DNA from 3 places in the Romboutsia sp. 1001713B170207_170306_H8 genome. Region 2 is predicted to be linked to each of the others. Evidence: riboswitches for the same ligand, from Rfam matches in the RefSeq annotation. Region 2 holds a riboswitch; each other region holds the start of a gene.

Region 1 (10,661 bases), 340 kb from region 2:
TACTGCCTGCATTTGCACTTATTGATCTTCCCGGCTCTATAATGAGCTTTGGTACTTTTATTCCAATTTTTTTACATTTTTGCTCTGCCCTTTTTATTATAGCTTCACAAAAATCTTGTATACTTTTAGGATTATCCTCTTTGGTATAATATACTCCTATACCTCCTCCTAAGTCTATTTCTTTTAAATCTATATTATACTTTATTTTTATTTCTTTAACTAAATCCATCATTATATCAACTTCGTCCATGTATGGCTCTATATCAAAAATCTGTGAACCTATATGTGCATGTAAACCAACTAACTTTATATTTTTATACTTATATAGTTTTTCTATAGCTTCATATAAGTCTCCATTTATTAATACAAATCCAAATTTAGAATCTATTTGACCTGTTTTTATATAATCATGAGTATGAGCTTCTATTCCAGGAGTTATTCTAAAGTATATCTCTTGTACTTTATTTCTCTTTTTGCAAATATCTTCAATTATATCAAGTTCATAAAAGTTATCTACAACAAATCTACCTACTCCTAATTCTATGCCCATATTAATTTCATCTATAGTTTTGTTATTTCCATGAAATAATACATTTTCCATTGGAAAACCTGCTTTATGAGCAGTATATAATTCTCCTCCTGAAACTACATCTAGGCATAAGTTTTCTTCTTTTATGATTTTACACATATATAAAGTTAAAAATGCCTTACCTGCATAAGCAACTTTATTTTTATTTTCCTCTACTTTAAAATACTTATTATATTTTCTGCAATTCTCTCTAATTAAACCTTCATCAAATACATAAAGTGGTGTAGAGTACTTATTAACTAATTCTGTACAACTAACGCCTCCAATATATAGCGTGTTATTTCTAATAGACATATTTCCATGTAGTTTCATAATAGCCTCCTAAATTTTATACATTAAATTCTCTTGCCACTTCATTTATTGCAACATCTTTATCAAAAGAGTTTATAGCACAAGTTATTCTTATTTCTGATGTAGTTATAAGCTTAACATTAATATTATTTTCCTTGAATATTTTAAATACTTTTGATATAACACCTGCTGTGTTTTTCATTCCAGACCCTACTAATGAAAACTTTGTTATATGATCATCAATAACAATATTTTTGCTATCTGAATATTTTTTAGCTATCTCTTTACATTCATCTAGATCTTCTTTAGGTATAGTAAAAGATACATTTATAATTTCATTTATTGGTGCTGTTTGACTGATCATATCTATACTTATTTTTTACTTGCAATATCTTCAAATAAACTAAAAACCTTATCTAAATTAAAATCTTTTATAGTTATAGCAACATCATCATCGCTAGTTGCAAGTCCTGTTATGACTTTTTCCTCTAATCTCATTTTATTTTCTCCCTTTATATATGTTCCATTTCGCTCTCCACATGAAAGACCTACATATATTTCTGTATTATATTTTTGTGCTAGTTCTATACTTCTTGAGTGCATTACTTGTGCACCTAAACTAGCTAATTCTAGCATTTCTTCGTATTCTATTTCTTTAAGTTTTTTAGCCTTACTATACTTTCTAGGGTCGGTAAAGTAAATTCCATCTACATCTGTATAAATTTCACATTTAGCATTTAGTTTAACTGCTAAAGCTACCGCTGATGTATCAGAACCTCCTCTTCCTAAAGTTGTAATATCACCCTCATCATTTAATCCCTGAAATCCTGTCACTATTACTACCTTTCCATGATCTAAACTTTCTTCTATCTTAGATACATTTATATCATCTATTTGAGATTTTCCATGATCTCCACTAGTATGTATATTAAGTTGATACGCATTATAACTTATTGATTGGCATCCTAATGATGATAGGCACATAGCAAGTAATGACGCTGATATAATTTCACCTGTTGACATAAGTGCATCTAATTCTCTTTTATTAGGATTTTTACTTATATTTTTTTGCAAGTTTTATATAATTATCAGTAGTATCTCCCATGGCTGAAACTACTACAACTATTTTTTCATTAGTTTTTTTTCTATCAATTATATTTTCTGCTATTCTTTTAATTTTCTCTGTAGTTTCTACAGAGCTCCCACCATACTTTTGAACTATAATACTACTCATATCCCCCTCCTAGAAAGTTGTAAAATAAAAAACACCCAAAGGTATACTTTGGGTGTTTTTTTTATACACAAAGTAACCTTGTAGCTCACCACTTATTACTAAGTGACAGTATTATACATATTATGTATAGTACCAGAAAAATTATTTGCCAATAATTTTTCTTCGGCTGCACTTCCTTTCATTTATAATCAACACTTGCCAGCTTCTATAAACTACTATTAATTACAGCACCTCTACCCTAGGTAAATTTCATATATTAAGTTTTATTTTATAATTAATTTTTATCACACTATTCTTAATTTTACAACTATTTTAATTTTTTATTTATGTAAAATTTTATTAATCTATATCTTTTTATGTTGATGATTAAATAGACCTATATATAAAAAATAGGCCTATATATACTTAAATAGTTTATTTAAGCTTAAATCAACAACACAAACATCAGAATCAAAATCAAAGTCTCCTAAATTTCTCATTTCTGATGTTATTATTAAAACTCTTGGTACTTCAAAAAAAGGAATCGTCGAGTTTTTAATTTTATTCTCTAGGTTATAGTATTTAGACTTGTCAATTTTTTGATCTAAATCTATATCTACTAAAAGTTGATTTAGTTCATTATAGTGGTCTGTATATTCTATAAATATATCAAATTTTTTGTTATCTATTCTAACATTTCTATAAAATCTTTTTACCTCATATCCACCTAAATTAAATCTAATTGCTAATTCAGAACCTATTACTGTTTTAGCTAATTCCTTGCCCTTATACTGTTTACTCCCATTTAAATAATATACATACGAATTATCTCTATATCCACTATAGTTTATATTGCAAGGATATTTTTTAAGTGTATATTCATTACACATTTTTCTTAAAGTTTTCTTAAATGGTTTTCTTCCACGTCTTTTTTTACTTGAAAAAACTTTACCAACCTGAGTTTCTGTCATACATCTAACCCTACTAATTAAAAGCAGTATATCTTTTTCTAACCCCATCATAATGCATATCTCCTCGAGTCATTAATTTACCAAGTTGTAATAATATTATATTAATTGTCCCTATAAAAATTGATTGTTTTTCTATATTTTTCTAAAAATAATAATTCACATTTTATGAATAACAAAAAAGAACATATCTTAGTATATAAAATACTAAGATATGTTCTTTTTATTTTTAATTAAAAACTTAATAACTATTTATATATTTTTATTGATTTTCTTCTATAGTTTTAGTTGATGAGTCACTTTTTACTTTCTCTTCTTCTTTACTTGAACCTATGTTTAAGTTATCAAATGAAATTATCTCAACTACTCCAGACTTTCCTTCTTGATAATCAATCTTAACTTGATCTGAAACTGCTGTTAAAGGTAATTCTGTAGATACTTTTGATGTTGCTGTAAATATTATATTTTCATTTGTATCTAATGTTAAATAATAATTAGTGTTTCCACTTTTTACATCTGGACTAATTCTAGTAACCTTACCTTCTATACTAGCTTTGCTTGTATCATTTTCAATACTTATATTGTTACCTTCGCTAGATAATGCTTCTCTATAATTTATTAAAGCTTCATCTTTTGTTTCTCCAAGTCCTAAAATTGCAAAATCTTCAACTGATACAAATGCCACCATCTTAACAAGACCTGCTTTATCTTTAAGTGCAGAAACATATGTAGGTGTTCCTAATATATTATACATTACAGGGAATGTAGCTTCATAGTTTTTCTCTTGTACCTTTCCTTCTGCAGAACTCATTGCTGCAGTTTCCGTTGCTCCCGGTTGCTTATATAACTTAGCTTCTTTTGTACGAGTATCTACTAAAATAAATCCAATAGTAGACTCATCTGCACCAGCAGAAGTTATTCCTGTATACCAATATGATTTATCATCATCTCCATATACTAAAGACGTTCCCTCAGTAGCAACCAAAACTCCTTCTTCAGAGATTACGGAATTTAAGAAACCTTTTATGTATAATCCCCAGTCATTAATTTGATTTACTACAAATTGCTCTGGCTGAATTCTATCTATCCATTCTGGTGCATCTTCTATAGAATATTTTTTAACTTCACCGGTTTGAGCATCAACTACCGCCACTCCTGTAGCATCTGATCCACTAAAACCTATCTTATGTTCATATAAGCTTGTTACCCAATATGGTCTACCTTCATCATTTATTTCTAATGAAAACTCTGTCATTCCAGAATTTACAATTCCATTTATATACATATGTCTATGTAAATCTTGAAGGAAATACGCTTGAGGCTGATACACTATCTTTATTGGCTTACCATCAATTTCTTGTACAAGCCTAACATCTTGAGGATTACTTGCAGACACCATTACATATCCATTTGTTCCGTCTAAATTAGTTATCCATTTAACAATATCTCTATGTACAAGCGGTGCAACCCAGTATAGTTCACCATTTACATTTTGTATATGGAAATCTCCAAGCTTCGATACACTCCCTACAGCTGGTATTTCTCCTAACTTTTTATCTCCAAGCTTCATAGCCATTTCTTCATCTACTATACGAATATCATTTACACTTACAGGACTTACATCTTTATCAAAATCACTTTCTTCAACGTTTCCTATAAGATTTCTATATGCTTTTGCATGAATTATTGGGGAAGAAGTAATAAATGGCACTACTGATACAAATATTATCATAGCTATTGCTATAAAGAAATTGTATTTTGCAGCTTTTGATGTTCTCTCTCCTTTGTCGAACATCATATCTAATACCCCAGCAATAATAAAGAATACTATTAACATTGAAAAACCAGAGGTAAAATCTAATCTAAGTACAGGAAGCTTTATAAATGCATAAATTGCAACTAAAATTAGCGCTATACCATATGATCTTATAATTTTTTTCATAAATACTCCTTTCAAAATGGTTGTTATTACCATTATAGCCATTTATTTCAAAAAAATAAATACCCCTTATAAAATAAGGAGTATTTATTGTAGTTTATTATATTTTTGCAACATAAGATACATAACTTCTTTGCTCTTTACCATATTGAGATAAAAGTCCCTCATATTCTAAATTAAGCTTTTCATTATTATAAAAAGAATCTGGTCTTATTCCACATGACGGTCTTTCAAATAAACCAACATCACTTTTAATTAACATATCTGCAACAAAATGAGAACACACATACTTATAATCTGCTTGTCTTGGTCTATTTAGAGTTAAATATATAAGAGCCATTACATCATAATCATATTTCTTTCTATTTTCACTTACAAACATTATATTGTTATATATACGATAATATTGTGCGTCTGTAACTTCTAATGAGTACACCCTACACATAGTATTTTTTCTAATTGCATATAGACCTTCATCTATATTTTCTTCAACGAATCCTGCAAATATTGGTGTTTTGGGATTAAGTCTTCCAAATGAGTACATTGGCCTTAATTCTTGATTTAATGCTAATGATACATGTGCATACGGGGTTTTACTTATTTTTCTTATTAGATAAGATAATACGGTTCCTGTATAAGTTGTTACTATATATATCTTTTTCATTTTTTCCCCCTAAATTAATTTTACGTTTTATCAACTTTATATATTTTAGCACATATATCATAAGATTTCAAATCTAATCTTCATTTAAATGCATTTTATTATTCATATTTCGTCCAATTATCCATGATATTAAAATAAATATCGAAAATAATAAAACCTTAATCGGGCTATGAAAAAAAACTGTCACATCTTCACCTACATAACTTATAAAAAGAAACATTACAAACTTCCCACTAACCATTCCACTTATAAAAGTTTTTAAATCTAAGTCAATAAATCCACTCATTATATTAATAAGAAAGTCTGAAATAAATGGACAAACATAAGTTATAAAAATTATGCTGAATCCTCGTTTTTTTATATAGCTAGAAATTCTTTTATCATTAAACTTATGTTTATACTTATCAAATATTTTTAACTTTGAAAACTTATTTGCTAGTAAATATAGTAGTACTGCTGCTATACATGAACCTGCCCATGATATAAAAAAGCCTAACCATAATCCAAATACAAATACATTGAACAGTATTATAGCAACTAGTGGTAAAACAGGTATAAAACTCTCTATTGCAGTTAATAAAAAAGCCACAATTGCAGCTAAAAATTTATATTCAGAAACTGAGTATAATAATTGCTCCACTTATTCCACCTACTTTGCTGTCATATTATTTTGTATTATAATCACCTATAAATTGAATAATATCTGTCGTAGTCACCAACACATATACAATAACTTCATCATCTTTAATATCAATAGTTTTTATATTAATAGGTTGCATATAGCTCTTATCAACTATAATTACATTTTTATTAATTTCAAAAGGTAAAGCATTTGCTTTTGATTTTAAAACTGACTGTACTATACTATCACTAATTTTCAATTTTCCTATTCTAAAATTCTTTAATGTTAGATATAAATTATTATCAACTATAGTAGGATATATATTCACTTCATATTGTGTATCAATTAAGTTTAAGAATTTATATGGTGATATTACTTTTATGTACTTTTCCTGAAGACTTATATTGCTATATTTGAATTCTTCAATATTATAATTATTCATTACCGTATAAACTATATCTCTAAATTCACTTTCTGATAATAATAAACGCCCTTCTAGTCTTATTGGATTTTTTAATATCTCAAATGAATCCAAAAAATCGCCTTTTAGTAATTCTTCAATTGTTATGCTATTGGATTGAGTATTTATGCTTACTTTTTTATCTGGTGTTAATATATAGTAAATTCCTGCTATAAGTATCGCTATTATTACAACTATTACTATAATTATATTTTTTCCTTTTATAATGATCACATCCTTTTAGTTTATAATTAAACTTATATTTAAATAACAATGATTTAATTAACTTTATATGATTATAATTTACAAGAAAAAACTTTCTAATACTATCATAAAATATTTAATTTTGTTTCATACTCTTAAATATAATATTTAATTCCTATCTGTCGTAAATTAAATTATTTCATCTTTATTTGTTATTTATATCTTTATTTTTTTGCCAGATTGGATTAAAATTAATAATATGGAATTATAGTATCTTTTTACTATATAGAAATTTATTTAAATTGAGAGGTACAAAATATGTCAAATGAAACTAATTCATCTAACTTTATAAGAAATATAATTATAAATGATTTAGATACAGGTAAACATGACAGCATAATAACTCGTTTCCCTCCGGAACCAAACGGGTACTTACATATAGGTCATGCAAAAAGTATATGCTTAAACTTCGGGCTTGCAAAAGAATTTAACGGAAAAGTTAACTTAAGATTTGATGATACAAATCCAGTTAAAGAAGATGTTGAATATGTAAACTCTATAAAAGAAGATGTTAAGTGGTTAGGATTTGAGTGGAATAACTTATTCTTTGCATCTGATTACTTCGATGAAATGTATAAAAGAGCTATCCTGTTAATAAAAAAAGGAAAAGCTTATGTATGTGATTTAACTCCAGAAGAAATGAGAGAATACCGTGGTACATTAACTGAGCCAGGTAAGGATAGTCCATACAGAAATAGAACTATAGAAGAAAACCTTGATTTATTCGAAAGAATGAAAAATGGTGAATTCAAAGATGGTGAAAAAGTTTTAAGAGCTAAGATAGATATGTCTTCTCCTAATATAAACTTTAGAGATCCAATAATATATAGAATAGCACACTCTACTCACCACAATACAGGAGATAAGTGGTGTATATATCCAATGTATTGCTTTGCTCATCCACTAGAAGATGCTATAGAAGGAATAACTCACTCTATATGTACCCTTGAATTCGAAGATCAAAGACCACTTTATGATTGGTTTGTAAGAGAATGTGAAATGGAAAATATCCCAAGACAAATAGAGTTTGCTAGACTTAACTTAACAAATACAGTTATGAGTAAAAGAAAATTAAAACAACTTGTTGATGAAGGTGTAGTTGATGGATGGAATGATCCTCGTATGCCTACTATATCAGGTGTTAGAAGAAGAGGATATACTCCAGAATCAATCCGTAACTTCTGCTCTGAAATAGGAGTTGCTAGAGCTGATTCTAAGGTTGATAGTCAATTGTTAGATCACTTCTTAAGAGAAGACTTACAGCCTAAAGCTCCTCTTGTAATGGGTGTACTTAAGCCTTTAAAATTAGTTATAACTAACTATCCTGAAGGTCAATCTGAAATGTTAGATATAGAAAATAACGCTAAAGATGAGTCTAAAGGAACTAGACAAGTTTCATTCTCTAGAGAATTATATATAGAACAAGAAGACTTTATGGAGGAACCAGTTAAAAAGTACTTTAGACTGTTCCCAGGAAATGAGGTTCGCTTAAAAGGTGCTTACTTCGTTAAATGTACAGATGTTGTAAAAGATGAAAACGGAGAAGTTATTGAAATTCACTGTACATACGATCCAGAAACTAAGAGTGGATCAGGTTTCACTGGACGTAAAGTTAAGGCAACTATTCACTGGGTAGATGCTAATAACTGTAAACCATGTGAATTTAGATTATTTGAACCATTAATATTAGATGATGCTCCAGAAAATGAAGGAAAGCACTTCTTAGATCAAATAAATGAAAACTCTATAGAAATATTACAAGGATTTGCTGAAACTACTCAATTAGAAAATGCTAAACCTTATGATAAATTCCAATTTGTTAGAAATGGATTCTACAGTGTTGATCCAAAGTATACTACAGAAGATAAATTAGTATTTAATAGAATAGTTCCACTTAAGAGCTCATTCAAACCAGGAAAATAATTTATATAAAATAAAAATGCTAGTTATTAAAAATTTAATAGCTAGCATTTTCTATATAAATTATTAAATTTTAATAAATACCTAAAATTTCCATACCATCTTCTATACATTCAATTTCTAAAGGAAAATCAGGACCCCTTTCACCATCTATATCTGTTACTAAGTCATCACTACAATTTATGGTTACTTTTTTAGTTCTAAAATATAGCAAATCATCTTCATTATAATGATCTAGATGTTCTCCTTTTAGAATATTTATAAAAACTGGAATTGACTTTGGTGGTGGCGTTGCCTTAAATATAATAACATCTAAGTATCCATCATCTAATTCTGATTTATATGCTAAATTAAGATTCCCTGCTGTCTTACCATTAAATACAAGCATTAAATACATTTTACCGTTATATGTTATTTCTTCTGAATTTACACTTATATTAAATTCCCTTAGGTGTAATGCTTCTTCTATACCTTTTATATAATATGATACTCTTCCCATTGAATTTTTAAAATCTGGATTTATTTTTTGAGATACATCTGTAAACATTCCTGCACTAGCTACATTTATAAAATATTTATCATTAACCTTGCCTATGTCTATCTTTTTAGATTTTGAAACAATTATATTCTCTATAGCATTTCTTACATCAAAAGGTAAACCTAAGGCATTAGCAAAATCATTTGCCGTCCCTGATGGTAAAATTCCAATAGGAATTTCTATATCTAATTCTTTCATAGCATTCAAAACAATATCTACTGTTCCATCTCCACCCGAAATCAATACATGATGATAGCTTCCATCCATTCCATTAAATGCATTTTTTGTAGGATTTTCTTTATTTAGTCTATATGGTACTACCTCATATCCATATTTTTGATATACTTCTATTATAGTGTCTAATTTGCCTACGATAGATTTCTCTCCAGAATTAGGGTTATACACAAGTTTAACCTTTTTCATAATGCCTCCTTATCTCATGTTAATATCCAATGTTTTCATTTATGAAAATTACATGCATCCTTCCTGCCGTTCTTTGTTTTTTTATTAAAGTATATTCACAACATATTCTTTCTGGACTTGAACAATCCATACATACACCTGTTGCTTGGCAAGGTGTTCTAGTCCCTAACCTTTTTGCATTAGCTGGTGCACAGACATATTTATTTCTATTTATAGCCTCTTGTACATCTTTAACTATTTTGTTTACTCCAACTATTAAAATCACTTTATCTGGACCATAAAGCATTGCAGCTACTCTATTTCCATTTCCATCTACATTATATAATTCCCCATTTTCAGTTATGGCATTAGTACTTGCAAAGTATGCATCTGCAAAAAATGATTTTCTATATATTTCTTTAACATCTTCTGGCTTAAGATTAGAATTATGTCTATCTAAGAAGTTGTATTTTCCATTTTTTAAATAATCTATTATCTTCGTATTAAATAAGCTCATAGAGCCCCCACAAGCTACTAAGTCTCCTTCTTTTAATAGACCTTCTATTATATTAAAAAGTTCTTTTTCATCTTTAGCAAAATATCCACTCATATTATTTTTCTCTAAAGCCTTAATAGTTCTTTCTATTTTTTTTTGATTTACCCATTTAATACTCTCCATTATATCTCCTCCATTATTTATATCTACTATATTATAGTATCATATTTGCATATTTTTAACATTTACTTTTGATTCATACTTAATAGTTTATCTAAATAAACAGACTTTAATT
Region 2 (10,661 bases):
GATATTTAAACAATTACATTAAATTCTATATAGTTACTATTAGTATAGTTATCATAAAGTAAAGATAAGCTATGAGCTTTAACTTTTACAAATTTAATATTTAGTTTATTTTTTATTCCATCATAGAATCTTTTATATTCTATTGTTCCCTCTTTATTAGTTTTCCAAACTCCAGTACACCATTTTTCAATACCTTCGTAGTCAAAGTATAAAATTAGATTCTCTATATTATTTTCTAGGCAATAATTCATAGCTAGTTTTGATGCTTCTATTTCACCTGCGACATTTCTCATAGTTACTAAAGACTCATCATTACCCTTTATGCTGTATGTTTTTTGAACTTGTCCATTTTTTAGTATAACAACACCTGAGCCATATTCTCTTATACAATGTTCATAACTACCATCTACATATGCCTCTACGGTGTTATCTTCATTCGAAAAAATAATTTCTTTCTTTCCATATATATACTCTTCTGCTTCATCTTTAGATAAAAAGCTTTTGTATTCTGCTCCTGAAAACCCATTTACTTGAGACTTACATTCATCCCAAGTATTATATATTCCTATGCACTTACCTTTTCTGACTGCATAAAATTTTTTTTTACTCAATATTATCACTCCTATAAGCTTACAATTATTTTTATACCGCTTGTAATCAATAATTATTGTAACTTAAACTTTATTTTTTTTAAAGTTATATTTTGTCACTTCCATATGTTATTACTTTATGGTATAATTTTTTATGAATAACGAATATAACTAATGATAGAGGTCGCGATATTAATAAGTAGTTCTGTGGAGGTAAGCACGTTGAAGCAAAACAAAAGGTAATATTGCCGAAATATACAAGTGAAGCTTTAAGCTTGTATGTTGGGGTTATACATAATATGTATAACACTGTCACAATAATTTGTGGAGTACTATCTTTAGATTAAGTCATATACTAAAAAATGATTAAGTCTAGAGTAGAAACTTCTACTCTATTTTTTTAGCTAAAATTTAGATATCAGGTTATATTCATAAAAATCAAGGAGGTCTATCATGACATCATCAAGAGAAAAAAAACAAGCAACCTTATTTGATGCAGTTTTATGTATCGGTTTCTTAGTTGCGACCTTAGTAACATGCTTAGTCATTCTAAAAGATTATGAAATTTCAGCTCATATTCCATTAATATTAGGTGGAGTTTTTGCTGGCTGCATATCTATATTTAAGCTTGGGTTTACTTGGAAAGAATTAGAAGAAGGAATTTTAGAAACTATTAATACTACAATGCAATCTATTTTAATACTTTTAGTTGTAGGTATATTAATAGGTACTTGGATTATAAGTGGTATAGTTCCATCAATGATTTATTGGGGACTTAATTTATTATCTCCAAGTATATTTTTAGTAGCTACTACTGTAATATGTGCTATCGTATCAATTTCTACAGGTTCATCTTGGACAACAGTAGGAACTATTGGTATAGCATTGCTTGGTATAGGAAGTGCATTAGGCATGCCAAGTAGCTTAGTAGCTGGTGCAATTATTTCAGGAGCATATTTCGGTGATAAAATGTCTCCACTTTCAGATACAACGAACTTAGCTCCTGCAATGGCTGGAACTAATTTATTTGATCATATAAAACATATGTTATATACTACAATTCCTGCTCTTTTAATAGCGCTTATAATCTACGCTATATTAGGAATGAAGTATGCAGGAAGCCAAATAGATACAGCTCAAATAACAGAAATACAAAATGCTTTACTATCTAGCTTTAATACTTTATCTCCATGGTTATTCTTAGTGCCAGTTGGAGTTATAGCTATGGTTATCCTTAAAGTACCAGCAATACCCGCACTAATGATCGGAGCACTAGCTGGAGGATTTGTAGCGGTATTTTTCCAAGGAAGTTCAGCTGCAGATGTTATTGTAGCTGCTAAAGTAGGATATACTTCAAATAGTGGTATGGTATTTGTAGATGAATTACTTTCTCGTGGAGGACTGGAAAGTATGCTAGATACAGTTGCACTTATGATGTGTGCATTAGTAACTGGAGGTATACTTGAAAAGTCAGGAATACTACAAGCACTTGCTAATTCAATATTAAAAGTAGCAAAAGGAACATTCGGATTAATTGCTGCTACAATTTTCACTGCTATTGGAACTAATTTAGCTGTAGCTGATCAATACCTAGCAATAGTAATTCCAGGAAGTATGTATAAAGATGCATTTAAAAACCAAGGATTAGCTGCTAAAAATCTATCTCGTGCTTTAGAAGATAGTGCTACAATCACATCACCATTAATTCCATGGAATACATGTGGAGCTTATATGTCTGCCACAATGGGGGTTGGGTGTTTTGCATTTTTACCATTTGCATTCTTCAATTTACTTTGCCCTATAATATCACTATTTTATGGTTTAACAGGAATAAGTATAGAAAAAATATCAACTGAAGATAATACTGAGTCTGTAAAAGAGGCTATAGTATAAATATAATAAAAGGGTTGTCTATTTAGACAACCCTTTTTCTAATCCCCTTTTTAGGTATATTTTAGAATGGATTAATAATACATCAAATACACAAAGTTTAAGTAAAGATAGTATTTCTGTAAATTCTCTTGTAGATAATAATTTAGGTAATGTAATAAAATTGATACTAAAGACTTAGGTAATTACTCAAAATCTTCAGTCATAGTTTATACAAAGGATAACAAAATACATTCAATTTCCATAAAATGAAAAGATTTTGTATATGAAATTTTTCAAAAACCTCTACAAAATAGTAAGAATATCTAAATATTGTTCTAGACATAAAAAAGAAATCCCATAACATTTAAATGTATTGAGATTTCTTTTTTTATTTATATTATAAGCTGTAAACTAGTCCTGCTCCTGGTCCTAGTGGTAATCCTAATGTCATCCATAATACTAACATTATTATCCATCCAACTAAGAATATTAAACTGTATGGTACCATTGTTGATATTAAAGTTCCTATACCAGCTTTTTTATCATGCTTTTGAGCAAATATAACTATCATTGCAAAGTAACTCATAAGTGGTGATATTATATTAGTAGTAGAATCACCTATTCTGTAAGCAACTTGAGTTAACTCTGGAGATATACCAAGTTTCATGAACATTGGTAAGAATACTGGAGCCATTATAGCCCATTTAGCTGAAGCTGATCCCATGAATAAGTTTATAAATCCTGCAAATAATACGAATACTATTATTAGAACTATAGAGTTCATATTCATTGAACCTAGTAATTCAGCACCTTTTAATGCTAATATTGTACCTAAGTTAGTGTATGAGAAGTAGCTAACAAATTGAGCCATAACAAATGCTAATGCTATATATGATCCCATCGAAGCCATTGACTTACCAAGTTCAGCACCAACATCTTTCTCATTTTTAAATTTACCTGATAATTTTCCGTAAACAACTGCTGCCACGAAGAATATTATTGCTATTAATACAACTAATCCATTCATTAATGGTGAATGATCTATTATTGAATTTGCAAATGTATCTGCTTCTAAGTTTCTTAATACTGAGTTTGGCATTAATACTATTGCAACTAATGCTGCTAACATTAATAATACTACTGTATTAGTAATTTTTAATGCTCTTTGTTCTTCTTTAGATAAGTTTTGTAAGTTTTTATCTTCTTCTGATAATTGAGATTTACCACTGAAAGATCCTAATCTAGGTTCAACTATTTTATCAGTTATAAACCAACCTAATCCTGTTATTAAGAATGTAGATGCCATCATAAAATACATATTTGATGCTGCTTGTACTGTATAGTTTGGATCTAACATTTGAGCTGCACCAGTAGATATACCTGCTAACATTGGATCTATTGTTCCTATTATTAAGTTAGCACTAAATCCTCCAGAAACACCAGCAAACCCTGCTGCAAGTCCTGCAAGTGGATGTCTACCAAATGACATAAATATTAATGCTGCAAGTGGAACTAATACAACGTATCCTGCATCACTTGCTATATTTGACATAACTCCTAAAAATACAACCATTGGTGTAACTAATTTTGCTGGAGTTACAGAAACTGTCTTTTTAAGTAAAGCAGATATGTATCCACTTCCTTCTGCTGTACCTATACCTAACATACCTACTAAAACAACCCCAAGTGGTGCAAAGTTTATAAAGTTAGATATAGCATTTTCTAGCATATAAACTATACCTTCTCTTGATAGTAAGCTTACTGCTGTTATTGTTTGGAATTCAACTTCATTAGTAGCTCTATTTATAAGTTCTCCTTCTGCTGAAAGACCTACACCTGCTGCTACTGCAGATATAATCATAATTGCCACACAGAATAATGCAAATAATGTTATAGGATGAGGAAGTTTGTTTCCTACTACTTCTATTCCATCAAGGCATTTTTGAAATACACTTTTTTTCTCTTGCGTTGATTTAACCGCTCTATCCATATTCTTTCCCTCCCTAATAATAAGTTCTTATTTTTAATAAATAAATTAATTTTTATATACTAATTATATCAACCTAAAAATAATTGTCAACTTTATTTTTTAAAATTTTCTATAAATTTCAACAATAATACTTTATTTATTAATTTTAGTTATTTTCCAAATCAACTTTTATTATTAGAAAATTTTAAATTTTATACTTATGATAAAAAAATAATAAATCCCTGTTAAATACTACTTTACAAGAGATTTATTTTAATATAAAAGATTTATATGTATAATACATTTCCTACATATATTGAAAGTTATATATAATTTTTCTTCATTTTTTAAAAAAGTTTAATTTTTATTATTTAATCATTAAAGTATCTTATCTTTATTTATTAAATAATTTATATTAAAATACTTTATTTTAAAAGTTTTTTGTAAATCACCCATATAACGTACTCTACTACTCAAAGTTCGTTTTTTTATTTCTTCATTTATATAATTTTCAGCTTTTTTCATATCTTTAATTTGTATACTTTTTAAACTTTTTGAAATATCCATAATGGCAGATTTTATAATTTCATCTCTGCATCTTTTAAAATGAGCTTCCATATTCTTATACATATTACTTCTATTCATACTAATAATTCTACATCCATGTAAATCTTTTTCAAGCATCCTTAAAGTAGTTTTATTACTTCCACTATTAAGTATAACAAAGCAACCATAATCATATTTACTCCTTAATATACGTCCTAAAGCTTGCTTTATTTTTATAGCTAGCTGAGGATAGTTTATTCTGTGATAAGGTATATTGTATTTATGCATTATAGTTGAATACAAAGGATCTTTGGGGTTTAAGTTTGGTATTTTATCCAACGTAGCACATATAAGTCCATCTCCCGGAACATCTACACCTTCAAAACAGCCTTTAGAACCTAATACTACACATTTTTTATTTATATCTTTAAGTACATTTATACCTTTTTTGTCACTATAAATTTCTATATCTTTTTCATGTAAGTAATTCTTTAAAACCTCATAAGTCTTAGTCTGCCTGTCCTTACTATTAAATAGACATAAAGTATGCCCATTAGTTATATCACAAATATCACTTATAATCATACTTATTTCATCTATAAATGAATTATTTTTATAACTACAAATATCATTTACACTAATTAAAGATAGCCTCCTTTTATAATCATAAATAGGTTCTATTACTTTTTCTAAATTATTAACTCTATTTATTCCTAACGTTCTTTTAAAGTAATCCATCTTATTTCCTACACTTAATGTAGCTGATAAAAATATTCCTGTAGATAAAGAACTTAGTATATTTTCTTCAAATAAGTCTGCTATATTTAATGGAACTACTCTAATTTCAAAATACTTAAAGTTTTTATCTATATCTACTATTCTCGCAAAATTATCATCTTCGCTATATTCTAAAAAGGCTTGAATAGTATTTCTTATATCTTCCATATCCTTAAACCTTGACTTACCAAATTTATATACATCAGATTCTTTATCACAACTATCATCTTCCATATTTCTATCAATAGCTACTAATATTGATGTAATATTTCTTAATATAGTTTCACAGCTAATCTTTATTCTTTCACTATATGGATTATATGTAATACTTGCATACTCTCCATTCTTTTTTATCTTTCCAGCAACTTCATTTGATTGTAGATTTAACTCCCATCTTAAATTATACATACTTAAATTACTATACTCGCTAGTTTCTCCATAAATAAGTAGTGATTGAATTTCTTCTACTATTAAGTTTATATTTGTACTTATTTTATCTTTAATAGTTCTATCTAATCTTATATGATTATAAAATTTATCAAACATCTTAACTTTTTTAAGCTTTTTATTATATGAAAAGGGACTATTATATATATTTTCATAAGGATATATTTCCTGTAAAAAATATAAAAAAGCCCTAGAATCTACTATACTAGAGAAAAAATCATATCCTTTTTCAGTTAAATTATGTGCCTCATCTACTATTAAATTTTCAATTGGCTTTTCTTCTTTATATGGCCATTTAGCAAGTAGTGAGTGATTTATTACTGTTATGTCTTCTTCTTTTAATTCTTCAACTCTTTTTTTATATAAACAATTTTTAATACATTTTTTAGGTCTACATAAGTTAGGATCACAACTTGAGCTTATAATATGATTCATTATTCCAGTAAAATGATTTAAGATCCAATAATTTATTTCTTCTATATCTCCATAATCTCCATTTTCTACTAATCTCTCTAGATATATAATTCCTAATACTTCTAATTTATTTAAATCATCAGACTTATAATCATATTTATATGATTCTAGCTTCTCCACACATATATAGTTATTTTTTCCTTTTATATATCCATAACTTACTTTATTATTTAACTCTAGAGAATTAAGTATATTAGGAATATCTTTGTTTATAAGCTGAGTTTGTAGTTCCTTAGTATCTGTAGATACTATTATTCTTTGATTTCTTAATCTAGCTTCTAAAATTGCTGGTAATAAATATCCAATACTTTTTCCAATACCTGTTGGTGCTTCTATACATGCAATATTAGCTGACCCATGGTTTCCTCTAAAAGTTTCTCTTATAGTTTTTGTAAGTTCATACTGTCCTGGTCTAAACTCATATATAAATCCTTCTTTACTTGCCCAAATGCTATCATCCTTAAGCAAGTCTTCATATGGACTATGCTTTGAATGTATTTTATTAAAGATTTCCTTTTCCTTCTTTTTATCTCTATATGATAAGTTGCTTTTATTATCTTCATACTTTATGTTATATTCATCTATTTCATAATTTCCTTCATCTATAAATCTACTCCAGTCCCAACTTGATAATCCAAATTTATTTAAATAAGAATTTATTTTAAAACTTAATGGTTCTAGTGTTGCGTTATTAATTTCACTTTTATTAAGTCTCATTAAAAGTGCATTCACAACGTTTATAGTATCTATAGCATCATCTAATGCTCTATGTTTTTCATCACTTTTATCATTGGTTATTCTCTTTTTTAGATAATCTAAACTATATTCTTTATGATATGGCTCTAATATCGCTGCTAATTCCATAGAATCTATAATCTTATTTTTAATTTCCGGTATATAAAAATTAAAGAAACTTTTTTCAAATTCTGCATTATGACATACTATAACTTTATCCTCAATAAAGTCTATAAGATATTTTTTCACCGTATTTAAATCCATCGCATTATTAAAGTCTTCTCTTTTTAATTCACTACATAAAGAAAATATCTCTAGTGGTATTTCTTTTTTATTTTTTATTAAAGACCTAAAGGTAGTTATTTCTTTATTGTTTATTTTCACAGCTCCAATTTCTAATATTTCAGATTTACTCGGATTTAATCCACTTGTTTCTATATCTAAAAAAATAACATTATTTATCACACTAATAATATCATTTCTTAATTTTATTATATTCTCCACTTCATCCATTTTAAGTCCTTTCAATATTACTTTACTTCTAAGTTTATCTTAGTTTTATATAATATTTACTTTACTATACATTTTATAATTTTTAAATATTTTATATTAATTGACAAAATTTTATAGCGATATATTGTTCTAATTTGTGGTATATAATCGACCATAATTATAAAAACTATATAAAGTTAAATTTATTATAATTAGAGGTGATTTTGTGAATAAAAAAAGCTATAAAAATTATTATATATTAGGTGCTTTTTTAATTGCTTTCACATTGTTAGTTGTACCAAATTTTTCTCTAGTCAAAAAGCTTAAAACTCAAATTTATTCTCCTGGGCTTAGTACTACTGAATATAATTGGTATTTTAATCCTCGTAACGATGGAAAGCAACCGTCTCCACCTCAAGAAGCTAGTTTCTTTAAGAAATATGATTCTTATTATGTAGGAGACCCTAATGAAAAGGTAATATATTTAACATTTGATGAAGGGTATGAAAATGGTTATACAAGCAAAATCTTAGATGTATTAAAGAAACATAGTGCTAAAGCCCATTTCTTCGTAGTTGGAACTTATATTGACACTAATCCTGACCTTATAAAACGTATGGAAAAAGAAGGACATTTAGTTTGCAATCATTCTAAAAATCATCCTTCTATGGCAAGTATACATGATTTTGATAAGTTTAAAGATGAAGTTATTAGTGTAGAAGAATCTTATAAGAATGTTACAAATAAGGATATGCCTAAATACTTTAGACCTCCAATGGGAAAATTTAGCGAAGAGTCTTTAAAATACACACAAGACTTAGGTTATAGTTCAATATTTTGGAGCTTTGCTTATGTAGATTGGTATAATGATAAGCAACCTACTCCAGAGTTTGCAAAAGAAAAAATCTATTCTAGAACACATCCAGGTGCAATAGTTTTACTTCATCCTAATTCAAAAACAAATAGCGAAATACTTGATGAAGTTCTTACTCACTGGGAAAAAGAAGGATATAGATTAGAAACATTTGATTATTTAGTTAAATCAAATAAAAATTAAATATAAAGTAAAGGTCTTAAATAAATATATTTCAATAATTTAAGATCTTTACTTATACTTTTAATTTAAGCATCTACTAATATATTTTTTCCTTTATATTCTGCTACCCAGTATGGTTTATATATACTTTTTATTTCTAGTAGCTTTATATTTTGTATATTTAGATTATCTAACATATCATTTTTATATTTTTTTTCCATAAACTTTATAATTTGATTTTTCACTTCTTCAATAATTTCGTAGTCATCAACTTTAGATTTTTTTATACAACTTTTTGGTACATATCTTTTTACTGTAATTGGAATAGAATCTACAGACTCAGAATATCCGCTATATGTATTTACTACCATGGTTACATCGAACTTTTTAGAACTATTTCTAAATAAATTCATACTCCCCTTTTTGCTAGTTATTTGATACTTTAAAATTTTAAACTCTATATATTCTAGATGTATATCTTGAGCCTTATTATTAAATTGTATTACTTTACTAATTAAAGGTGTTTTATTAAATATCTTTCTAATAGCATCTTTCTTTTTTACATTTATTTTTATAGAATCCACTAACATAAATATCCTCCCAGGATGATTTTATTTATTTACTTAATAAATTATATTATCCATAAGCTTGTTCTAATGTATATAGGTTTTTAAATTTACATATCATAATGATTACAATTATGAATTGGAGGATAAAAAAATGCCAAGGGCTATTACACACTATTTATTTGCTAATGATTGTTTTAATAATTTAGATATAAAAACACAAAATATAATAAAAAAAAATATTAATGTATATAACTTAGGGAGCCAAGGTTCTAATTTTTTTAATTATTATAATGATTTATCCTTTTTGAATAAAAAAAATACTTCTCTATTAAGTGCTCTTATTCACAATAAAGATACTAATATTTTTTTTAATAATATGGTTATGTATTGTAATAGTAAAAATAATTTAGAACATTTATTTAATGACACAAACTTTAAAAACGTTTGTATCTCATATATATACGGTTTTTTATCTCACTATATATTAGATGAATACGCTCATCCATATATATATAGTTTACAAAAAACGCTAAAGGAAAAATATAAATATAAAAGTGCTGTAGCTCTTCATAAAAGTATTGAAACTCATATTGATAAATTAATATTATTCAAATTTAAAAGCTTAAAACCATATGACTTTAAAGATTATTTAAATATTGATATTAGTAATGATGATTTATTAGTAATTTGTGATATGTATAGTTATTTACTAAGCTATGTGTATAATAAAAAAATCACTTATGACGATATAAAAAAATCATATTATACATTTAAAAAAGTAGAAAAAAAATTAAATACATCATATAACCTATTTTCTAAAATTTATTTAAATATAAAAAACACAACTGTAAAAAATAGTTTTATAGATAATGAAATATATTCTAACTATTCACATTGTGTAAATGATTTACTCAATGAAAATCACTCTGTATGGGTAGATCCTATTACCCTAAAAAAGCATAACTGCTCTTTTTTAGATATATACAATAATAGCTTAGATATATTTTTAGATACTTCTATAAAATTAGATTCTTACTTTAAAAATAAATCTTCTATTGATTTTTTAGAGTTTAAAATTAGTTATTAAGGGATGATTTAATGAATGTGAAAAAGATAATATTTTTAATAGTACCAATACTTTTATTGTTAGTCTT
Region 3 (10,661 bases), on a different contig from region 2:
GCAGCATTAGGTGTATTTTTAAAATCGAAAAATAAATCACTAAAAACAGTTGCTTTATCGGGGAGTATAACTGCTTTATTTGGTATAACAGAACCTGCAATTTATGGAGCTAACTTACGCTTAAAAAGGCCAATGATATGTGCAGTAATATGCGGTGCAATAGGTGGTGGAATAATGGGATATGGAGGAGCATTTGGTATAGCATTTGCAAATCAAGGTGTACTTACAATTCCAGTATATGCACAAGCTGGAGCTAAAGGATTTTTAGCTTACTTAATAGGATGTGTTTTTGCATTCTTTGGTTCAGCACTACTTACATATATAGTTGGATTTAAAGATATAGAGGAAGAGCAAGAAGAAACTTTAAAAGAGGTTGCTTAATATAGACATTAGGAGGACGTAGTATGAAAAATACATTCCCGAAAGATTTCTTATGGGGGGCATCATCTTCAGCATTTCAAATAGAAGGTGGATGGAATGAAGATGGAAAAGGAATGACAGTTGCAGACTTTAATTCATTTAAAAAGTCAGAAATTCAAGCAGACAGTAAGGTAGCTAGTGATTTTTATCATCACTGGAAAGAAGACATAGATCTTATGAAAGATTTAGGGCTAAATATATATAGATTTTCGCTATCATGGGCTAGAATTATACCCACTGGAGATGGAGAAATAAATCAAGCTGGAATAGACTTTTACAATAAGGTAATAGATTATTTAGTAGAGTGTAATATAACTCCATTTGTTACCTTATATCATTTTGATTTACCATATGCATTAGTTGAGAAGTATAATGGATGGGAAGCTAGAGAATGTACATTTGCATTTGAAAGATATGCAAAGATTTGCTTTGAAAACTTCGGAGATAGAGTTAAGTACTGGCAACCACATAATGAACAAAATTTAATGATGCGTGTAAAAGAGCGTATGAATATATATGAAACTGATAATTATAAAGTTGAAAAAATGAGAGCACAGATGGATTATCATATGTGTTTAGCTCACGCATTAGCAACAATAGCTTGCCATAATATGGTTGAAGGTGGGAAAATAGGGCCATCAATATCGGCTACAGTAACTTATCCATACTCAAATAAGCCAGAAGATGTATGGGCAGCAAAATTAAATGATAACTTTAAAACTAATTATTTATTAGACATGCACTATAATGGACAATACCCAGCATATTATATGAATTACTTAGAAAAACTTAACATAGTTCCTAATATGCTTGAGGAAGATAAAGAAATACTTAAAAATGCTAAAATGGACTTTATAGCATTTAACTATTATCGTACACTATGTGCAAGACATCTTGAAGCAACAGAAGAAAATCCAGTTGGAACTCGTGTTAGTGAGATAGATTATGATTTATATGGATATTTTAAAATTGAAAAAAATCCTAACTTAAGTGCAACAGAGTATGGAGCGCAAATAGATCCTGTTGGGTTAAGAATAGCATTAAATGAATATTACAATAAATATCATTTACCTCTTATAATTACAGAAAATGGTCTTGGAACAGCAGATACATTAACTGAAGACGAAAGAGTCCATGATGATTATAGAATTAATTACTTAAGAGATCATATAGATGCTTGTAGAAAAGGAATTGAAGATGGTGTAGAGCTAATTGGATACTGTCCTTGGTCAGTAATTGACTTATTAAGTTCTCATCAAGGGTTTAAAAAACGTTATGGATTTGTATATATCAATAGAGAAGATCATGATTTTAAAGATTTAAGGAGAATTAAAAAAGATAGTTACTTTTGGTATAAAGAAGTAATAAGATCTAATGGGGAAAAATTATAGAAATATATTAAGGCTGAACTAAAGTAGTTCAGTCTTTTATGTTAAAATGATATAAAATTAGAAAAATATGAAAATAAAGTTAATTTTCACTTTACAATAGAAATAATATAGGTTATATTATATATAAATTAAAAATTAAATAAAAAAGATAGAGGTTGCGATCTTTAAGAGTAAATTTACAGAGTTAAGCACAGTGAAGTAAATTGAAAGGAAATATCGCCGAAACATATAACTGAGGCTTTAAGGTTATATAGTTGGGATTATGTAGAATATGCATAATACTGTCATAAATTTTATGATGAGCTATCATGACAGATATATTTTAATAAATTGGTATTTCAATTTGTAAATTATTTGAATGAAAGAATATAGTCTTGAGTGATTTCGCTCAAGACTTTTTTGTATTTAAGAAAATTATAAAAATAAAAGGGAGTGAAAGTATTGAATTTAGCACAAGCAAGAACAGAAAGAGAAAATAAAAGAGAATTAAAGGTACCTCATACTTTAGTAATCATTACTTCAATAATTATACTTGTATCAATTGCAACTTATATTGTACCAGGAGGGGCTTATGAAAAAGTAGTAAAGGTGGTAAATGGAAGTGAAAAAACAATAATTGTAGATGGCTCATTTAAATATATTGAAAGTCAGCCACAAGGAGTATTTGAAGTTTTACAAGCACCAGTAGAAGGTATTATTGGTGGTGCAGAAATAATAGCATTTTTATTTGTAGTTGGGGGAGCATTTAATTTAATTACTAGAACTAAAGCAATAGATTTTGGAATAGTGAGAGTTACTAATATATTTAAAGGAAAAGAAATTTTAGTAATTCCAATGCTTACATTTTTATTCTCATTAGGTGGTGCTGTATTTGGAATGAGTGAAGAGGCAGTTCCTTTTGTAGCAATAATTGTACCTTTAGCGCTATCTTTAGGATATGATAGTATAGTTGCAGTTGGAATTACATATTTGGCTTGTGAATTAGGATTTTCATCAGCTATGCTTAATCCATTTACAGTAGGTATTGCACAATCAATAGCAGAAATACCGATGTTCTCAGGAATAGAATATCGTACAATTATTTGGTTTATAACTACTTGTATAGGAACTGTATTTTTAATGATGTATGCATCAAAAATTAAAAAGAATCCAAAACTTAGTTTAGTTTATGAAAGTGATCAAATTAAGCGTGCAAACTTAGGTAACTATGGAAGTGAAAATGAAGATTTTAGAATGTCACATAAAATAATATTACTTTTATTGGCATTATGTATAGGAATAATTGTATGGGGAGTATTAACTCAGGGATTTTGGATTCCTCAAATAGCTGCAGTATTTTTAGCAACTGGACTTATGAGTGGTTTTATTGGAAAACTTGGAACTGATGAAATGGCAGATGCATTTATAGAAGGTGCAAAGGGAATGATAGGAGCAGCTGTTATGTTAGGATTTGCTAGAGCTATAGTAATAATTGCAGAGAATGCTAATATAATAGATACAATTTTATATAATTTATCTCAATTAATTGGTAACTTACCACCAATGATAGCAGCTTATATAATGTATCCTATACAAATGTTTATAAACTTCTTTGTTAGTTCGGGTTCAGGACAAGCAGCACTTACAATGCCAATTCTTGCACCACTTGGAGATTTAGTTGGAATATCTCGTCAATTAACAGTATTGATATATCAATTGGGAGATGGATTTTCTAATACACTATTCCCAACATCAGGAATATTAATAGCTTGCTTGGGTCTGGCAGGTGTGCCTTATGGAAAATGGTTAAAGTGGGTTTTACCACTTCAAGGGATATTATTTATATTATCACTTGGTTTTATAACAATCGGATCACTAATGCAATGGGCATAAAATAGATGGACATTCTAGTCCATCTATTTTTTTATTATTTTTACTTTTTTGTGTAAAGTGACACAGAAATGACACAAAAATGACACAAATAGGATTAAGTTTATATGTATAATATTGTAAGGTATTTATTGTAAATATATATGAGAGGATTTAGAAAATGAAGATGATTAAGAAAAAAATTACATTACTTTTAAGTGGTTTAATTATATTAAGCCTTACAGCATGTAGCACAAATAATACAAATGAAGTAGAAGATAAAGAATTAACAGAAAATATAGTTAATGAGAGTTCACATTATCCTGTTACAATAACTACATATAATTATGAAAAAAAACCTGTAGAAATAACTTTTGAAAAGTCACCTGAAAAGGTTGTAGCAGTATATCAAAATTCAATAGAAACATTACTAGCATTAGGTTTAGAAGATAAGATAGTAATGGCTTCTGGATTAGACCATGAAGTTAAGAGTGAATATAAAGAAGCTTTTAATAAAGTAAATTATTTAAAAGAATTTGCACCATCTAAGGAAACTATTATAATGGAACAACCAGACTTTATATTATCTTGGTACTCATTATTTGATGAGAAGAATTTAGGTGATGTGGACTATTGGCATAAAAATGGTACAAATACATATATGTCATTAAATAGTGGAGCAGTAGCAAGTAGAAAAGTGGAAAATGAAAAGATTGATATATTAAATTTAGGTAAGATATTTAATGTTGAAGATAGAGCTAAGGATTTAGTAAATGAAATTGATTTAAAAGTAAAATCTGTAGCTGATTCAGTAAAAAATAATGAAAAGCAAACTACTTTAATAATAGAATATATGGATGGACAGATATATACTTATGGAGCAAGTACATTAGGTGGAGATATGGTTTCAATTCTTGGAGGTGAGTTATTAAATCCTAATGGTGGAAATATAAGTGAAGAAGATTTAATAAAATTAAATCCAGATTCAATATTTGTAGTATATATGGATAGAAATGACGAGAATGTACCTAAAGAAGCTGTAGAAAATATTTTAAATAATAAGTCACTTGCAAGTTTAGATGCTGTAAAAAATAATAGAATAAATGCTATTGCATTAGGAGAAATGTACTGTAGTGGAATAAGAACAATAGATGGAATAAATACATTTGCAAATGGATTATATCCAGATTTAAATGAGTAGGCTAATTATATGGATAAGAAAGCTATAATAAGTAAAAGTAGAATAAATATAAATGAAGGAGCACCTATGTATGTAGGTGTTTCGCTAATATTATTATTAATATTAGCTTTATCTATAGGATTTGCAGTGAATTTAGGTTCTGTTGATATAAGTATAAAGGAAGTTTATAATATTATTTTTTATAAAATATTTGGAATAGGAAATGAAGAAATATTATCTAATGGAGCAGTACATGATGTAGTTTGGTTAATAAGGTTACCTAGAATTATATTAGCTATGTTAGTTGGTATAGGATTATCAGTTGTAGGAATTGTAATGCAGGCAATTGTGAAGAATCCGCTCGCAGACCCATATATACTAGGGATATCATCAGGAGCATCACTAGGTGCGACAATATCGGTTATGCTTGGAGTAGGAGCCATATTTGGAAGTAATGCAATAGGTATATGTGGATTTATTGGAGCACTTGTAACATCAATGCTTGTATTATTAATAGCTAATATTGGTCAAAGAGCAAATTCTATAAAACTTCTTTTAGGAGGTATGGCGCTTAGTTCGGTTTGTAGTGCATTCTCTAGCTTTATAGTTTATTTTGCTAATGATGCTCAAGGAATGCAGACTATAACATTTTGGTTAATGGGAAGTGTAGCTGGTGCAAAATGGGAGCAAATAATGTTTATAATGCCATTTGTTTTAATAGGGACTATATTCTTTTTAACTCAACATAAGATATTAAATTTAATGTTATTAGGAGATGAAGTATCTATAACATTAGGAACAGATCTTCATAAATATAGACATGCTTATTTAATAATAGCATCTTTGATGATCGGAATTTTAGTTTACGCATCTGGAATGATTGGATTTGTAGGGCTAGTAATACCTCATATTGTTAGAATAATTCTAGGACCAGATCATAAGAAAATAATTCCAATAGCAGCGCTGCTAGGTGCAATATTCTTAATATGGGCAGATATACTATCTAGAGTAATTATAAAGGGAACAGAGATACCGATAGGAATACTCATTTCAATGATAGGTGCACCATGTTTTATTTTGTTAATGATTAGAAATACTTACGGCTTTGGAGGTAAAAGCTAATGAAAATAAATGTAGAAGATATTAAATTTAAAATAGGGAAAAAGGATGTATTAAATGGAATTAATATAGATGTAAAAAATAAAGAATTTATAGGTATAATCGGACCTAATGGAAGTGGTAAATCAACATTATTAAAATGTATTTATAGAATATTAAAGCCAACAAGTGGAATTATTAGATTAGACGATATAAATTTAAATGATCTTACTACTAAAGAAAGTGCAAGAAAGATGGCAGTGGTTTCACAGCATAACTATTATGATTTCGATTTTAGTGTAAGTGAAATAGTTTTAATGGGAAGATCTCCTCATAAAAAATTAATGGAAAGAGATTCTTTAAATGATTATGAAATAATGGAGGAATCTTTAAAGAAAGTTGACATGCTTAATTGTAAAGATAGAAACTTTAATACACTTTCTGGTGGAGAGCAGCAAAGAATTATATTAGCAAGAGCTCTTGCTCAAAAAACAGATTGTTTAATACTTGATGAACCGACTAATCACTTAGATATAAAATATCAATTACAGTTAATGAATACAGTTAAGAATTTAGATATAGAAGTAATTGCTGCCATTCATGATTTAAATATGGCATCAATGTATTGTGATAAAATATATGTTTTAAAAGACGGATACATAGTTGCATATGGAAATCCAAAAGAAATTTTAACAAAAGAACTTATTAAAGATGTATATGAAGTTGATGCAGTAGTAAATTACGATGATGGACTTGATCTAGTAAATATAATATATAAGTTGTAAAAACTAGTTACATAAATTTAAATATATTAAATAAAAGTATATTAAGGAAGTTACATTAAATAAATTTTTAAATATATTAATAATTATAAGAGAGTAAAAATAGTTATTTAATTAATTTATCTCATGAGTTAAGAAAACCTTTGAATGTTATAAATAGCACAAATCAACTAATCTTAGGTTTAATGAAAAAAGGTTCAAATCTTGAACACAGTAAATTGAGCTATTATATAGATATATCACAAAAAAATTGTGATAGATTATTAAATTTAGTTAACAACATAGTTGATAATACTAAACTACAAAATGATATGTATGTTATAAATTTAAAAGAAGTAGGTATAGTATACTTAGTTGAAGAAACTTCATTGGCACTAGTTGATTATGTACAATCAAAAGGTATTGATATTATAATAGACCCAGATGTTGAGGAGAAAACTATATTCTGTGATTCTTATGAAATTGAAAGATGTATAGTAAATTTAGTTGGTAATGCAGCTAAATTTACACCAAAGGGTGGTAATATAACTGTAAGTGTAAAAGATTTAAATGATAGGGTTATGATAAGTGTTAAAGATACAGGCGTTGGAATAGATGAGAAATATCATAAAACTATTTTTGAGAGATTTAGTCAAGTAACAGAAATGAGTAATAAAGCAAAATTAGGAAGTGGACTTGGGCTTGCAATAACTAATCAAATTGTAAAGTTACATAAAGGCGAAATTTATGTGGAGAGTAAGCTTGGAGAAGGTAGCAATTTTGAATTATATTACCAGTTAATCCAAATTTAAAAGATAAAAAATGAGCAACAAATAAAAGGACTAGCTAAGCGTAGCTAGTCCTTTTATTATATACAACTGAATAACAAATTAAAAAAACTAATATAATGAATATAAGGTATTTAACTATGAAAGGAGAGATTGTTATGGCATGGTATGATAAGGCTGTAATATATCATATATACCCTCTTGGACTTTGTGGTTGTAGACATGAAAATAGTGGAGTGGCAGAAAATCATTTTGAAAAACTTAATAAATGGGCAGAGCATGCTAAAAAAATAGGATGTACATGTATTTATATAGGTCCCTTATTTGAATCTGGTTCACACGGATATGATACTATAAATTATAGAAAAGTGGATAAAAGACTTGGAAATAATAAAGACTTTAGAAATTTTATAAGTAATTGCCATAAAATAGGGCTAAAAGTAATTGTAGATGGAGTATTTAATCATGTAGGTAGAAATTTTTTTGCTTTTGAGGATTTAAAGAAAAATCGTGAAAATAGTAAATATAGAAACTGGTTTTGTAATGTAAATTTCTTGGGAAATAATGAGTATAATGATAGATTATGTTATGAAAATTGGGGAGGATATAATCTTCTTGTCAAATTAAATAATAACAATGAAGAAGTAGTGAAATACCATCTAGATACAGTTAAGTTTTGGATAGATGAATTTGATATTGATGGAATACGACTAGATGTTGCAGAAGTTTTAGATTTTAATTTTATGAAAAGACTTAGAATATTTACTGAAAACTTAAAAAATGATTTTTGGTTAATGGGTGAGGTAATACATGGTGATTATAGTCGTTGGGCAAATAGTGAGATGTTACATTCTGTGACGAATTATTCAATGTATAAATCTATTTACTCAAGTCATAATGATCACAATTATTTTGAGTTAGCACATAATATTAAACGTATGATAGAAATGACAGGGAAATTAAGGCTTTATACATTTGTAGACAATCATGATGTATCACGTATATATAGTATTTTGAAAAATAAAGAACATATATATAACACTTTATTACTTCAATACACCATACCTGGCATTCCTTCTATATATTATGGTTCAGAATTCTGTATAGAAGGGAATAAGAATCAAGGTGATGATTGGAATCTTAGGCCATGTTTAGACTTAAACAATTATAAAGATTATTATTATAAAAATAAAATAACTAATCTTTTATGTAAACTAGGAGAACTTAAAGCAAATTATTTAGAATTAACTTATGGTGATTATAAAGAACTTAAATTAACAAATCGTCAATTTGCATTTGCTAGAATATTAGAAAATCATGCAGTTGTAACAATAGTTAATAATGATTACAAATCTATAACTATGGAAATAGATATGCCATTTGAAGTAAGTAATGCTGTTGACATTTTAGATACTACTAAAAATAATAATTTATTAAAGATAGATACAAAAAGAAAGAAATTAATTATAGATATTCCTTCTAACAGTGGGGGGCTTTTATATATTAAGTAAGAGCAAAAGTATTATTAAATAAATTTATTTATATGATTAAAGTATCATGAAACTTAATTGATTGTAATATAAAACAATATGAGAACTTAATGATAATAGAAAAATAAGGTGATTTTATGGATATAGAATGTGATAAATTAAATCAAAGTGAATATCTAAAGATTGCAATACCATTTATGTTATCAACACTTACTCAACCTTTATTAGGTATAGTTGATACTGCAGTAGTTGGAAGAATGGAAAGTCCTATATTTATAGGGGGAGTATCCATAGGAGTTACTATATTTAATACATTATATTGGTTATTTGGATTTTTGAGGGTAAGTACTACTAGTTATAGCGCTCAGGCCATAGGGGATGATAATAATAAAAAGAAAATAGAAGCTTTTATACATCCCTTAATTATAGCTATTATAGTAGGATTAGGATTTATATTAATGAAGGATATTATATGGACACTGGCAATGAAGATATTAGCACCAGAAAAATTAGTAATGGAGCAGTCACGTATATACTATAATATATTAATTTATGGAGCTCCTGTTGTATTTGTAAATTATGTTATTTTAGGATGGTTAATGGGGCAATCAAAAGTGAAAGAGTCTGTTACAATGTAGGTTGTTGGCAATATAGTCAATATAGTATTGGATGTATTATTAGTATGGAATTTTGGAATGAAGGTAGATGGAGTAGCTATAGCTACTTTATTTTCTCAATTATTTACATTAGTATTAGGTATTAAATTCATGTTCAGTTCTAGTGGATTTAAATGTAAAGATGTATTAAATAAAAATATATTAGATAAGAATGAAATACTTAATAAGATATTTGCTAATTCAGATTTTATAATACGTACTATATGTCTTTTGATAGTGAATAATATGTTTATGGCAAGTAGCTCATCTTTTGGAACTGAGATACTTGCAGCAAATACTATCATTCTACAACTAGAAAGTGTGATTTCATATTTATTTGAAGGATTAGCAAATGCATCTAGTGTATTTGCAGGAAGGGCAGTAGGAAATAAAAATAGTAATTTATTAAATAATACAATAAAGATAACCTTTAAGTGGAGTTTTATATTTATGGTTTTACTTACTATACTTTATATATTTTTTAGAGAGAGAGTAATTTTTTTATTTACAAGTATAGAAGAAGTTGTTACAAATGTTAAGATTTATGATTTTTGGATAATCATTTATCCATGTATAGCATGTATGAGCCTTACATTTTATGGGGTTTTCACTGGAGCTATGGAAACTAAAGCGATAAGAAACTCTACATTTTTATCAATGATATTATTTATAATAACTTTAAAAATAACAGCTCCTATATTTAAAAATCATGGTCTTTGGTTTGCGTTTTTAACATATTATTTTGGCAGAACTATATTTTTATTAATTTACCTAAGAAAATTGAATAGCAATATAAAAGATAAAGCTGCTATTTAGCAGCTCTTTTTAATTCAGATATGTTAACTGTTTTTACTAATGATGTTACAACAAGTACACCTAGAGTTATTGCACCACCAACGAATAGCACACTAGAACCTTTAGATATTGCTAAGGCGAAATTACTTTGTACTAAGTAAAGCATGGTCTTATACATACCAAGTCCAGGGACAAGAGGTATAATTCCGGGAATCACAAAAACTATAGCTGGTT

The links. Region 2 has a riboswitch for lysine ahead of nhaC (Na+/H+ antiporter NhaC). Riboswitches for the same ligand answer to the same signal wherever they lie in the genome.
Region 1: linked by a shared signal. The riboswitch ahead of I2A66_RS17570 (amino acid kinase family protein) and the one ahead of nhaC (Na+/H+ antiporter NhaC) in region 2 are both predicted to bind lysine.
Region 3: linked by a shared signal. The riboswitch ahead of I2A66_RS05455 (YfcC family protein) and the one ahead of nhaC (Na+/H+ antiporter NhaC) in region 2 are both predicted to bind lysine.

What each region holds. Positions count from the first base shown of each region.
Region 1 is NZ_JADNAX010000001.1:911,373-922,033, reverse strand. It holds gene lysA (diaminopimelate decarboxylase) at 1-901, opposite strand, end outside; gene I2A66_RS17580 (ACT domain-containing protein) at 918-1,244, opposite strand; gene I2A66_RS17575 (aspartate kinase) at 1,253-1,954, opposite strand; gene I2A66_RS17570 (amino acid kinase family protein) at 1,935-2,114, opposite strand; lysine riboswitch at 2,188-2,358, opposite strand; gene I2A66_RS04390 (hypothetical protein) at 2,510-3,115, opposite strand; gene I2A66_RS04385 (hypothetical protein) at 3,324-5,003, opposite strand; gene I2A66_RS04380 (hypothetical protein) at 5,101-5,664, opposite strand; gene I2A66_RS04375 (TVP38/TMEM64 family protein) at 5,738-6,304, opposite strand; gene I2A66_RS04370 (hypothetical protein) at 6,330-6,980, opposite strand; gene I2A66_RS04365 (glutamine--tRNA ligase/YqeY domain fusion protein) at 7,269-8,933, shown strand; gene I2A66_RS04360 (YegS/Rv2252/BmrU family lipid kinase) at 9,004-9,891, opposite strand; gene I2A66_RS04355 (lactate utilization protein) at 9,911-10,549, opposite strand; gene I2A66_RS04350 (4Fe-4S dicluster domain-containing protein) at 10,612-10,661, opposite strand, start outside.
Region 2 is NZ_JADNAX010000001.1:574,837-585,497, reverse strand. It holds gene I2A66_RS02815 (ribonuclease H family protein) at 6-620, opposite strand; lysine riboswitch at 761-933, shown strand; gene nhaC (Na+/H+ antiporter NhaC) at 1,044-2,483, shown strand; gene I2A66_RS02805 (AbgT family transporter) at 2,860-4,452, opposite strand; gene I2A66_RS02800 (helicase C-terminal domain-containing protein) at 4,810-7,923, opposite strand; gene pdaA (delta-lactam-biosynthetic de-N-acetylase) at 8,129-8,959, shown strand; gene I2A66_RS02790 (hypothetical protein) at 9,025-9,528, opposite strand; gene I2A66_RS02785 (zinc dependent phospholipase C family protein) at 9,659-10,594, shown strand; gene I2A66_RS02780 (CehA/McbA family metallohydrolase) at 10,606-10,661, shown strand, end outside.
Region 3 is NZ_JADNAX010000002.1:154,060-164,720, reverse strand. It holds gene I2A66_RS05465 (PTS transporter subunit EIIC) at 1-381, shown strand, start outside; gene I2A66_RS05460 (glycoside hydrolase family 1 protein) at 405-1,811, shown strand; lysine riboswitch at 1,953-2,125, shown strand; gene I2A66_RS05455 (YfcC family protein) at 2,253-3,683, shown strand; gene I2A66_RS05450 (ABC transporter substrate-binding protein) at 3,841-4,860, shown strand; gene I2A66_RS05445 (FecCD family ABC transporter permease) at 4,870-5,961, shown strand; gene I2A66_RS05440 (ABC transporter ATP-binding protein) at 5,961-6,722, shown strand; gene I2A66_RS05435 (sensor histidine kinase) at 6,833-7,510, shown strand; gene I2A66_RS05430 (alpha-amylase family glycosyl hydrolase) at 7,645-8,997, shown strand; gene I2A66_RS05425 (MATE family efflux transporter) at 9,114-9,614, shown strand; gene I2A66_RS05420 (MATE family efflux transporter) at 9,642-10,448, shown strand; gene I2A66_RS05415 (threonine/serine exporter family protein) at 10,441-10,661, opposite strand, start outside.